Regions from separate parts of the Actinoplanes sp. NPDC048967 genome, predicted to be linked through region 1. Evidence: riboswitches for the same ligand, from Rfam matches in the RefSeq annotation. Region 1 holds a riboswitch; the other holds the start of a gene.
What was found. A riboswitch is a leader RNA that binds a small molecule or an ion and turns the genes downstream of it on or off. The one in region 1 is predicted to bind cyclic di-AMP.
Positions count from the first base shown of each region.

Region 2: it holds a riboswitch for cyclic di-AMP, as region 1 does, so the genes downstream of both, AB0C12_RS02625 (NlpC/P60 family protein) here and AB0C12_RS36785 (NlpC/P60 family protein) in region 1, are expected to answer to the same signal.

Region 1 covers NZ_JBEZFL010000011.1:87,217-91,287, reverse strand. The annotation lists gene AB0C12_RS36790 (sigma-70 family RNA polymerase sigma factor) at 353-1,354, shown strand; gene AB0C12_RS36785 (NlpC/P60 family protein) at 1,439-2,365, opposite strand; cyclic di-AMP (ydaO/yuaA leader) riboswitch at 2,413-2,547, opposite strand; gene AB0C12_RS36780 (DUF3817 domain-containing protein) at 2,758-3,084, opposite strand; gene AB0C12_RS36775 (hypothetical protein) at 3,098-3,544, opposite strand; gene AB0C12_RS36770 (DUF6158 family protein) at 3,634-3,891, shown strand; gene AB0C12_RS36765 (DUF1360 domain-containing protein) at 3,911-4,071, shown strand, end outside.
Region 2 covers NZ_JBEZFL010000001.1:542,874-546,944, reverse strand. The annotation lists gene AB0C12_RS02640 (cytochrome ubiquinol oxidase subunit I) at 1-268, opposite strand, end outside; gene AB0C12_RS02635 (BlaI/MecI/CopY family transcriptional regulator) at 344-712, shown strand; gene AB0C12_RS02630 (M56 family metallopeptidase) at 709-1,632, shown strand; cyclic di-AMP (ydaO/yuaA leader) riboswitch at 1,768-1,905, shown strand; gene AB0C12_RS02625 (NlpC/P60 family protein) at 1,920-2,912, shown strand; gene AB0C12_RS02620 (hypothetical protein) at 3,028-3,336, opposite strand; gene AB0C12_RS02615 (aminoglycoside phosphotransferase family protein) at 3,489-4,071, shown strand, end outside.

The sequences.
Region 1 (4,071 bases):
AGCCGGACGGCAACCTGTCGATGCTGGACGTGAACCCAATCGGCTACCAGCCCGTACTGGGTAGTGATGAGCATCGCAGCGGAATCCGTGATGCCCGTCGCTGTGACGAAGAGGGGCCGATGGTGTCATGAAGCGGGCACAGGGTATGCGTCTCATCACGCATCCACCGGCGGGTGCTGCTCCGAATACCTCTGCGAGAGCCCTCTTCAGTAAGTATGCACGCGGCTCTCAGCTGATGCTCAGACACTCGTGACACTTTCGACTCACCAGCCGGAATCAGCGCAGGGCGCCAACTGTTCAGGTATGTGTCAGCACCGCAATGCATGAACTGCGGACGTTACGGGGAGGGCTGATGGACGCAGGTATTGCCCGTAACAGGGTTAGTGAAGGCAATGAGGGGACCGTGGGCAACGTGGAGAAGAACACCGTGATGCGGACCGACCAGGTCGCCGAGGAGCGCGACCTCGTCGGAGTCTACCTGCACGAAATCTCCCGGACGCCGCTGCTGGATGCTGCCAGGGAGGTCGACCTCTCCAAGGCAATCGAGGCCGGCCTCTACGCCGAGCACCTGCTCGACACCGGCGAGGTCCGTCGCGGCGTGAGCCGGGAGGAGCTGGAGCGGCTGGTCACCGAGGGCAAGCGGGCGAAGGATCTCTTCATTCGCGCCAACCTGCGACTGGTCGTGTCGATCGCCCGCCGTTACGTGCGCTCGGGCATGCCGATGCTCGACCTCATCCAGGAGGGCAACACCGGCCTCGTGCGCGCCGTCGAGAAGTTCGACTACGAGCGTGGCTACAAGTTCTCGACCTACGCGACGTGGTGGGTCCGCCAGGCCATCAGCCGGGCCATCGCCCAGCAGGAGCGCACCGTGCGCCTGCCCGTGCACCTGGTCGAGGACGTCAACCGGATGCGCAACGTCACCCGCCAGCTCGTCCGCGAGCTCGGCGCCGACCCGGAGCCCGCGCAGGTCGCCGCGGCGCTGGGCGTGACGGTGGAGCGCGTCACCGAGCTGACCCGCTGGGCCCAGGACACCGTGTCCCTGGACACCCCGGTGGGCGACGACGGCGACACCAACCTCGGCGATCTGGTCGCCGACAGCGACGCGCCGTCGCCTGAGGAGATCGTCCTGACCGCGCTGGAGCGTCAGCGCATCGAGGGACTGCTGAACCACCTCGACGACCGGTCGGCGGGCATCATGCGCGCCCGGTACGGCCTCGAGGACGGTCGCGAGCACTCGCTGACCGAGGTGGCGTCGCGGTTTTCGCTCTCCCGGGAGCGCATCCGCCAGCTGGAGATCCAGGCGCTCGGCCGGCTGCGTGAGCTGGCCCGGGCCGAGGGCCTGCAGGCCGCGTAAGGCAGACCACCAGTACGGCGAAAGGCCGGTGACCCCTGCGGGGACACCGGCCTTTTCTCGTGCCTGCTACTCGGGTGACCCGGCTCAGGTGACCCGGCCGTAGCCGTTCGGGGTCATGATGTCGATCGTGCGCTTCTTGACGGGCTGGCCCGCGCGGGAGGCGTCGATGATCTGGCCACCGCCGACATAGATGCCGACGTGTCCGTTGCTGCGGTAGAAGACCAGGTCGCCCGGCTTGAGCTGGGACCGCGAGATCCGTGTCGTGGCGCTGTACTGAGCGGCGGCGTTGTGCGGCAGCGACTTGCCGGCGGCCCGCCAGGCGGCGGAGGTCAGGCCCGAGCAGTCGTAACCGTCCGGCCCGTCAGCGCCGTAGTCGTACATGACGCCGATCGCGTTGTAGGCGAAGGTGACAGCCTTACCGGCGGAGCCCGCGATGGACGGGATGTTGCCGGTGTACTTGCTGGACTTCTCGGTGGGCGAGCCGTAGGCGGCGGTGCGCATCGCGTACAGCTTCTTGAGGTCGCCCTCGATCTTCTTCTTGCGCGCGTTGAGGGCCTTGGCCTCAGCTTCCTGCTTCTTCTGGGTCGCCTTGAGGGCGGCCTGGCGCTCGGCGAAGTTCTCCGTCGTCGCGCGGTACTCCGCGATGTCGCGGCCACGGCTGCGGGAGATCTGCTCGAGGATGCTCATCCGGTCCATGAGGTTGTCCGCGCCCTCGAGCACGACGTTCATGGTGCCGATGTTGCCGGTCTTGTACGCCGACGCCGCGATGGCGTCCATCTGCGAGCCGGCGGCCTCCAGCGCGGCCTTGGCCGGGCCCAGCGACGCGGCCAGCTTCTTTTCCTCGTCCTTGGTCTTCTTGAGGCTGATGTTCATCTTGTTGTACGACTCGATGACGTCCTCGAGCTGATCGGACGCCTTGTCGATCTTCTTCGTCAGCTCACTCGTCGACGGTTCCGCGTGTGCGGCGGTCGCGGTGGTGCCGGTGATCGCGATCGCCAGGGCGGCAACCACCAGCGCACGGAGCCTCGTGCGGGCGTGTGGCAACGGTTTGTGGCCTTTCTTCCGCTCGGGCCGCCTACCGGGTTAGCTGACGGGTTCGGGGCGGGAAGAAGGCCCCTACCGCTCGCGCGGATTCACCCCGGTGCTGCTTCGGTTGGTTCCCCGGTTCGTCGTGGCGGAGGCGGTGACCGTGGGGGATCTGGTCGCCCGTTTCCGCCGGCGAGGATTCGGCGGCGTTGGCCGGCGCCACCGAGGGTGTGGCTGCGGACCGGACCAACCGCATTAACTTATCGGCGCGCGGCATTAACACAAGAGCCCGTAGAGTGACTTGCGCCAATGATCACAAATAAGAGAATGATCCCGATAACGGCGGGCAACAAATCCGTTCCGCAGCGTTACTTTTCCTACTCTGCCATGGCCGGCGGGGAAGTGCGTGCGGCCGGGACCCACTTGTGGGAGACGACCCGTTCGGCCCAGAAGGAGAAGAACGGGATGGTGCCGGCCAGCATCACCAGCAGCATCCGGCCCAGCGGCCAGTGCGCCCGGCGGCTCAGGTCGAAGGCGGCGACCAGGTAGACCATGTACAGGAAGCCGTGGATCGGGCCGATCGCGGCCACCACGGTGTCGTTGTCACCCAGGTACTTCAGCGGCATGCCGACCAGCACGAGCGCGATCAGGACCACGCCGACGATCCAGGCGATGATCCGGTAGCGGGTGAGGGCTCCCTGCACAGTGCACGTCCTTTCAGCCGGCGCTGGCGCGACGGCCGGGGTAGTCGCTCGGCCGGGCTCCGGGGTGGGCGGCCAGCCAGCTGAGGTAGTCGTTGTAAGCGGCCAGCTCGGGATCGTCGTCGGCCGGCGCCACCTGCGCCACCGGCACGCGGACCGGGCGGCGCACGGTCACCGGGGCATCCTGGCGTGGCACGGGCGGCTGCTCCGGTTGTGGCTCAGCCTCCGCGGGGCCGTCCTGCTCGGCGGCGCGGGCGGCGCGGCGCTCCTGCTGGACCTCGCGGAACCAGATGAACACCACGAAGAGGGCGAACACCGGCCACTCGAAGGTGTAGCCCCAGCTGAGCGAATTGCCGCCGGTGGCCCGGCTGAACTGCCACCAGCCCAGGGCCAGGAAGCCGGCCACGAGCACGAGCGCCAGGATGTGGCGCGCGATCCACGCGGGGGTCCACAGCCCTTTCATGTCCCTCAGCGTACCGGCGGGTTTGGCGGCAGGGCGCACGGGCAACCGTTGCAGCAAGTACTTCTGCGACCGAGGAAGGGAGCGCCGTCATGACCGACGCCCGGCTCGACTCCGCCGGCGACGAGACCGTCGTCTCCGAGAACGGCATCGACCCCGCGGGGCTGGCCGACGACGATCTGTTCCGTGAGCTGGCCAGCCTGCACCGCACCCGGCTGCAGACGTTGCGGCACGGGCCCGACGCGGCCCTGGCCAACCACCTGCGGCGGACCGAGGAGCTGGAGAACGCGTACCTGTCCCGGTACCCCGGCCGTGAGGTCGATCCGGACCGGCTCACCCAGGACTTCTGAGAGGACCCCGGACTTCATGATCTCCTCGGTACGCGGCCGGCTGAACCGGCTGCGACGGGACTACGCACCCCACGAGCACCGGCCGCTGGACGGCTACGTCGCCACGATGGGGGCGTTCGGACTGCTCGCCGGCAGTCTGGCCGCCGCCGCCAAGCTGACCGCGAAGCCCGTACCGGACCG
Region 2 (4,071 bases), on a different contig from region 1:
CGTCGCCGTAGAAGCGGGCGAAGTTGCTCCAGCCCATCCCGAACTGGAACTCCTGCACCAGCCCGGTGACCACGCCGACCGCGAAGGTGACGATGAGCAGCTTGCCGACCAGCTTGGTGAGCTGCCGGTAGCGCTCCTGGCCGGTGCGCAGCCAGGCGAGCTGCAGGCCGGCGGCGGTTCCGGCCAGGCTGATCGACAGCGGCACGAAGAAGTAGTGGTAGATCGTCACGACCGCGAACTGCAGCCGGGTCAGCTCGAGCACGTCCATGGATGGCCCCCTCTACGACGTTCCGTAGTAGATACTACGCCTCGTAGTACGACGCTGTGCAGTAGAGTGGTTCACATGGCTTTGGGAGACCTCGAACGTGAGGTCATGACGCAGTTGTGGAACGCCGGCGAGCCGCTGACCGTGCGCCAGGTGCACGAACGGCTGAGCCGCGACCGCGAGCTGGCGTACACGACCGTGATGACCGTGCTGGACCGGCTGGCCAAGAAGGGTGTCGTCACCCAGCAGCGCGCCGACCGGGCGTACCGCTACGCCCCCGCGCAGTCGCGCGAGGAGATGACCGCCGCCCTGATGCTCGACGCCCTCAGCGCGGCTCCCGACGGCGTCCGCGACGCGGCCCTGGCGCACTTCGTCGGCCGGATCGACCCGTCGGCCCTGACCGCCGCCATCGAGGCGGCACGGAAGGACCCGGGCGCTCGGCCGTGACCGCCTTGCTGCTCGGCGCTCTGGGGCTGACCCTGTCGCTGGTCGTGCCGGGCATCCTGGCCGGCGCGCGCTGGCCTGACCGCGCGCCCGCCGCCGCCGTCGCGCTCTGGCAGAGCATCACCCTCACCGGGGTGCTCTGCGCGCTGGGCGTGGTGCTGGCCGGACCTCAGGAGTTGGTCAGTGAGCTGGGTTCGGACCGGCCGGTGGGTGCGGCCGCGCTGATCTTCGCGCTGGTGATCGCCGCGGTGATCATCGTGCGGCTGCTGGTGTCGCTCGTCCGGGTGAGCATCCGGTCGCGGGCCCGCCGGTCCCGGCACCGGCTGCTGGTCGACCTGTTGGACAGTGCCGAGCGCCACGGCGAGCTGCCGGCTGAGGTGCCCGCCGGGCTGCGGGTGCTGGACGGGCCGCTGCCTTTCGCGTACTGCCTGCCGGGGCGCTCGCCGCGGGTGGTGCTCAGTGACGGCGCGCTGCGGGTGCTCGACGCCGAGCAGGTGGCCGCGGTGATCGCGCACGAGCAGACCCATCTGCGGCACCGGCACGACGTGGTCATGGAGTCGTTCACCGCGTTCTACCGGGCGGTGCCGCGGCCGTTGCGCAGCCGGGCGCCGCTCGACGCCGTACACCTGCTGCTCGAGATGGTCGCCGACGACGCCGCCCGGCGGCGCTGCGGCGCGGCGCCGCTGCGCACGGCCCTGGCGCTGCTCAGCGACGCGGTCAGCCCGGACGCGCCGGCGGAGCTCGGCAGCGCGGCGGCAGAGCGCCGGCGCCGGCTCGACCGGCTGAATGTGAGTGATCCGCGCCCGGTCACCGTGACCTTGAGCCTGGCCGCGGCCACCGGCGCGGTCGGCCTGCTGGTATTACCCACAGTGATTCTGGTGTTGCCCTGGCTGGACCGGGCGCTCTCGGCCTGGCCCCTGTGACGGCCATTCACTCACGCTGCGTCGACCAATGTTCGGCGCAGTGTGTCCTGATACCGCCGGGTTCAATTCGCCGTTGATCGGGAGTACGGTAGTGCCCGGCTCGGCAGTCCCCCCTCGTCCCAATCCGGGCGAACTGACGGGCCACCGCCTAATCGTCGCGAGACGAACCGGGGACCCAAGAATTCTGGGGTCAAGCCACCAGCAGCACGGTGGCCGGGCGCGCTTCCCGCCCGCACCCGTCAGCTAACCCGGTCGGCGGCCGAGGGAAGAAAGGACACTGCACCTACGTGAAACGGATTGAGGCGCGCAGCGCCGCAATTCTGCGCAGCATCGCCTGCGCCGTCGTCGCGGTCGGGATTCTTCTCACTCCCGGGGTGGCGAATGCGACACCGTCCCCGTCGAGCATCGAAAAGCAGATCGACGAGCAGTGGAACAAGCTGGAACCGGTCATCGAGCAGTACAACAACGTGCACAACCAGCTGCTCAAGAACCAGGCCCAGCTCCGGAAGATCGACAAACGGCTCGCACCGCTGGAGCTGGAGGTCGACCTGGCCATGTCGCAGGTGGGCAACATGGCGGGAAAGGCCTACATGCAGGGCTCGCCCAGCGCCATGAAGGCCATGGTCGTCAGTGGCTCGCCGACCTCTCTGACCGAGAAACTCACGTTCCTCGACCAGATCAGCCGGCACCAGCGTGAGTCGGTCTCGGGCGCCGCGAAGCTCCGCGACCAGCTCGCGGGCGACAAGCGCGACCTGGACACCCTGACCAAAGCCGTGGCGGCGCGCGACAAGGCGCTGGCCCAGCAGAAGAAGGACATCCAGAAGAAGGTCGACGAGCTGCAGAAATTGCGGATCAGGGCGTACGGCGCGAGCGGCGGCTCCGACGGTGCGTTCAAGACCGGCCCGTGCCCGGTCGACTACACCGACGACAAGGGCGGCCGGGCGGCGCAGAAGGCGTGCGACCTCATCGGCAAGCCGTACGTCTTCGGTGCGGAAGGGCCGGGCGGCTACGACTGCTCCGGCCTGACCAAGGTGGCCTGGGCGGTGGTCGGGGTGCACCTGGAGCACTTCACCGGTGACCAGATCGGAGCGGGCCGGGCGGTCAGCCGCAGTCAGCTGCAGCCGGGCGACCTGATCTTCTACGGCAGTCCGGTCCATCATGTCGGCATCTATGTCGGCGGCAACACGATGGTGCACGCACCGCACACGGGTGACCACGTCCGCATGGCGTCGATCGATCGCAGCGGGGCCATCACCGGCATCCGCCGCCCGACCGGCTGACGCCGGCACCGAGCACGACGGAAAAGCCGCCACTTTTCGTGGCGGCTTTTTCCTTGGGACCGCTCCGCAGCGCCGTCCTCCGGTTGAGCAGGTCGGTGACTCGTCGCCGTCCGCGCTAGGCTGCCCGGATGCGGTGGCCGGCGAGGAATACATCGACTTCGTCAGAAGCCGCCGAGGTCCCCTCCGAGCGACATGACCCGTAATCCGCCGAGCGGTACGTCGTCTCCGTCTGGGCGTTGACCCAGCCCCGCGGGTGGTAGACCACCACCGCCGTGTCGCCCGCCTCCTGGTGGTCGGCGGTCAGGGTGGTCCCGTCCGGGCAGCGCAGCCGCTCAACGGACTCGACCTCGCAGGTCGCAGTGCGGCCGGCCACCGCGAGGACCGCCCCGGATCCGCCGGCGACGGCCGTGGAAAGCGCGACCACCGTGACGACGACACACTCGAGGATGCGCCAGAGTCAGGCGCGGCGCCTGCGGCTCTCGGCGTTGACGACGGACCGCGTGGTGGCTGCCATGGCTCCGACGGCAACGGTGGGCTCCAATGTGTTCGATCATGATGGCTGGGAGACTGGGTGACATGTTTCCCGCTGCCTTCGTCCGCAACGTCACCGGCAACTGGGGCGACGACGGCCGGCGCTGGCTCACGCAGCTGCCCGCCCTCGTCGAGGACGTCGCCCGGGAGTGGGGGCTGACGGTCGGTGCGCCGTACCCGTTGAGTTTCAACTATGTCGCGCCGGCGCGACGGCCCGACGGGTCGCCGGCCGTGCTCAAGCTCGGCCTGCCCGCCGCCGGTCACGTCGCGACGGAGGCAGACACGCTCGGCTTCTTCGGTGGCCGGGGCGCGGTCGCCGTGCTGGCCCGCGACGACGACCGGGGCGCGCTGATGCTGGAGCGGGCCGAGCCCGGCGGCACGCTGCGGGCCTTGGTCCGCGAGCACGACGAGCAGGCCACGGCCGTGCTCGTCGACATGATGCGGCGCCTGCACCGGCCGGCGCCAGAAGGGCTGGTGCTGGAGGAGCTGTCGTCGCGGGTGGCGGCGTTCGACGCGCATCTGGCCCGGTATGCCGGCGACCACCCGTTCCCCCGGCGCCTGGTCGAGCAGGCCCGCGAGCTTCTGGTCGAGCTGTGCGCCTCCGCCTCGCAGCGGGTGGTCCTGCACG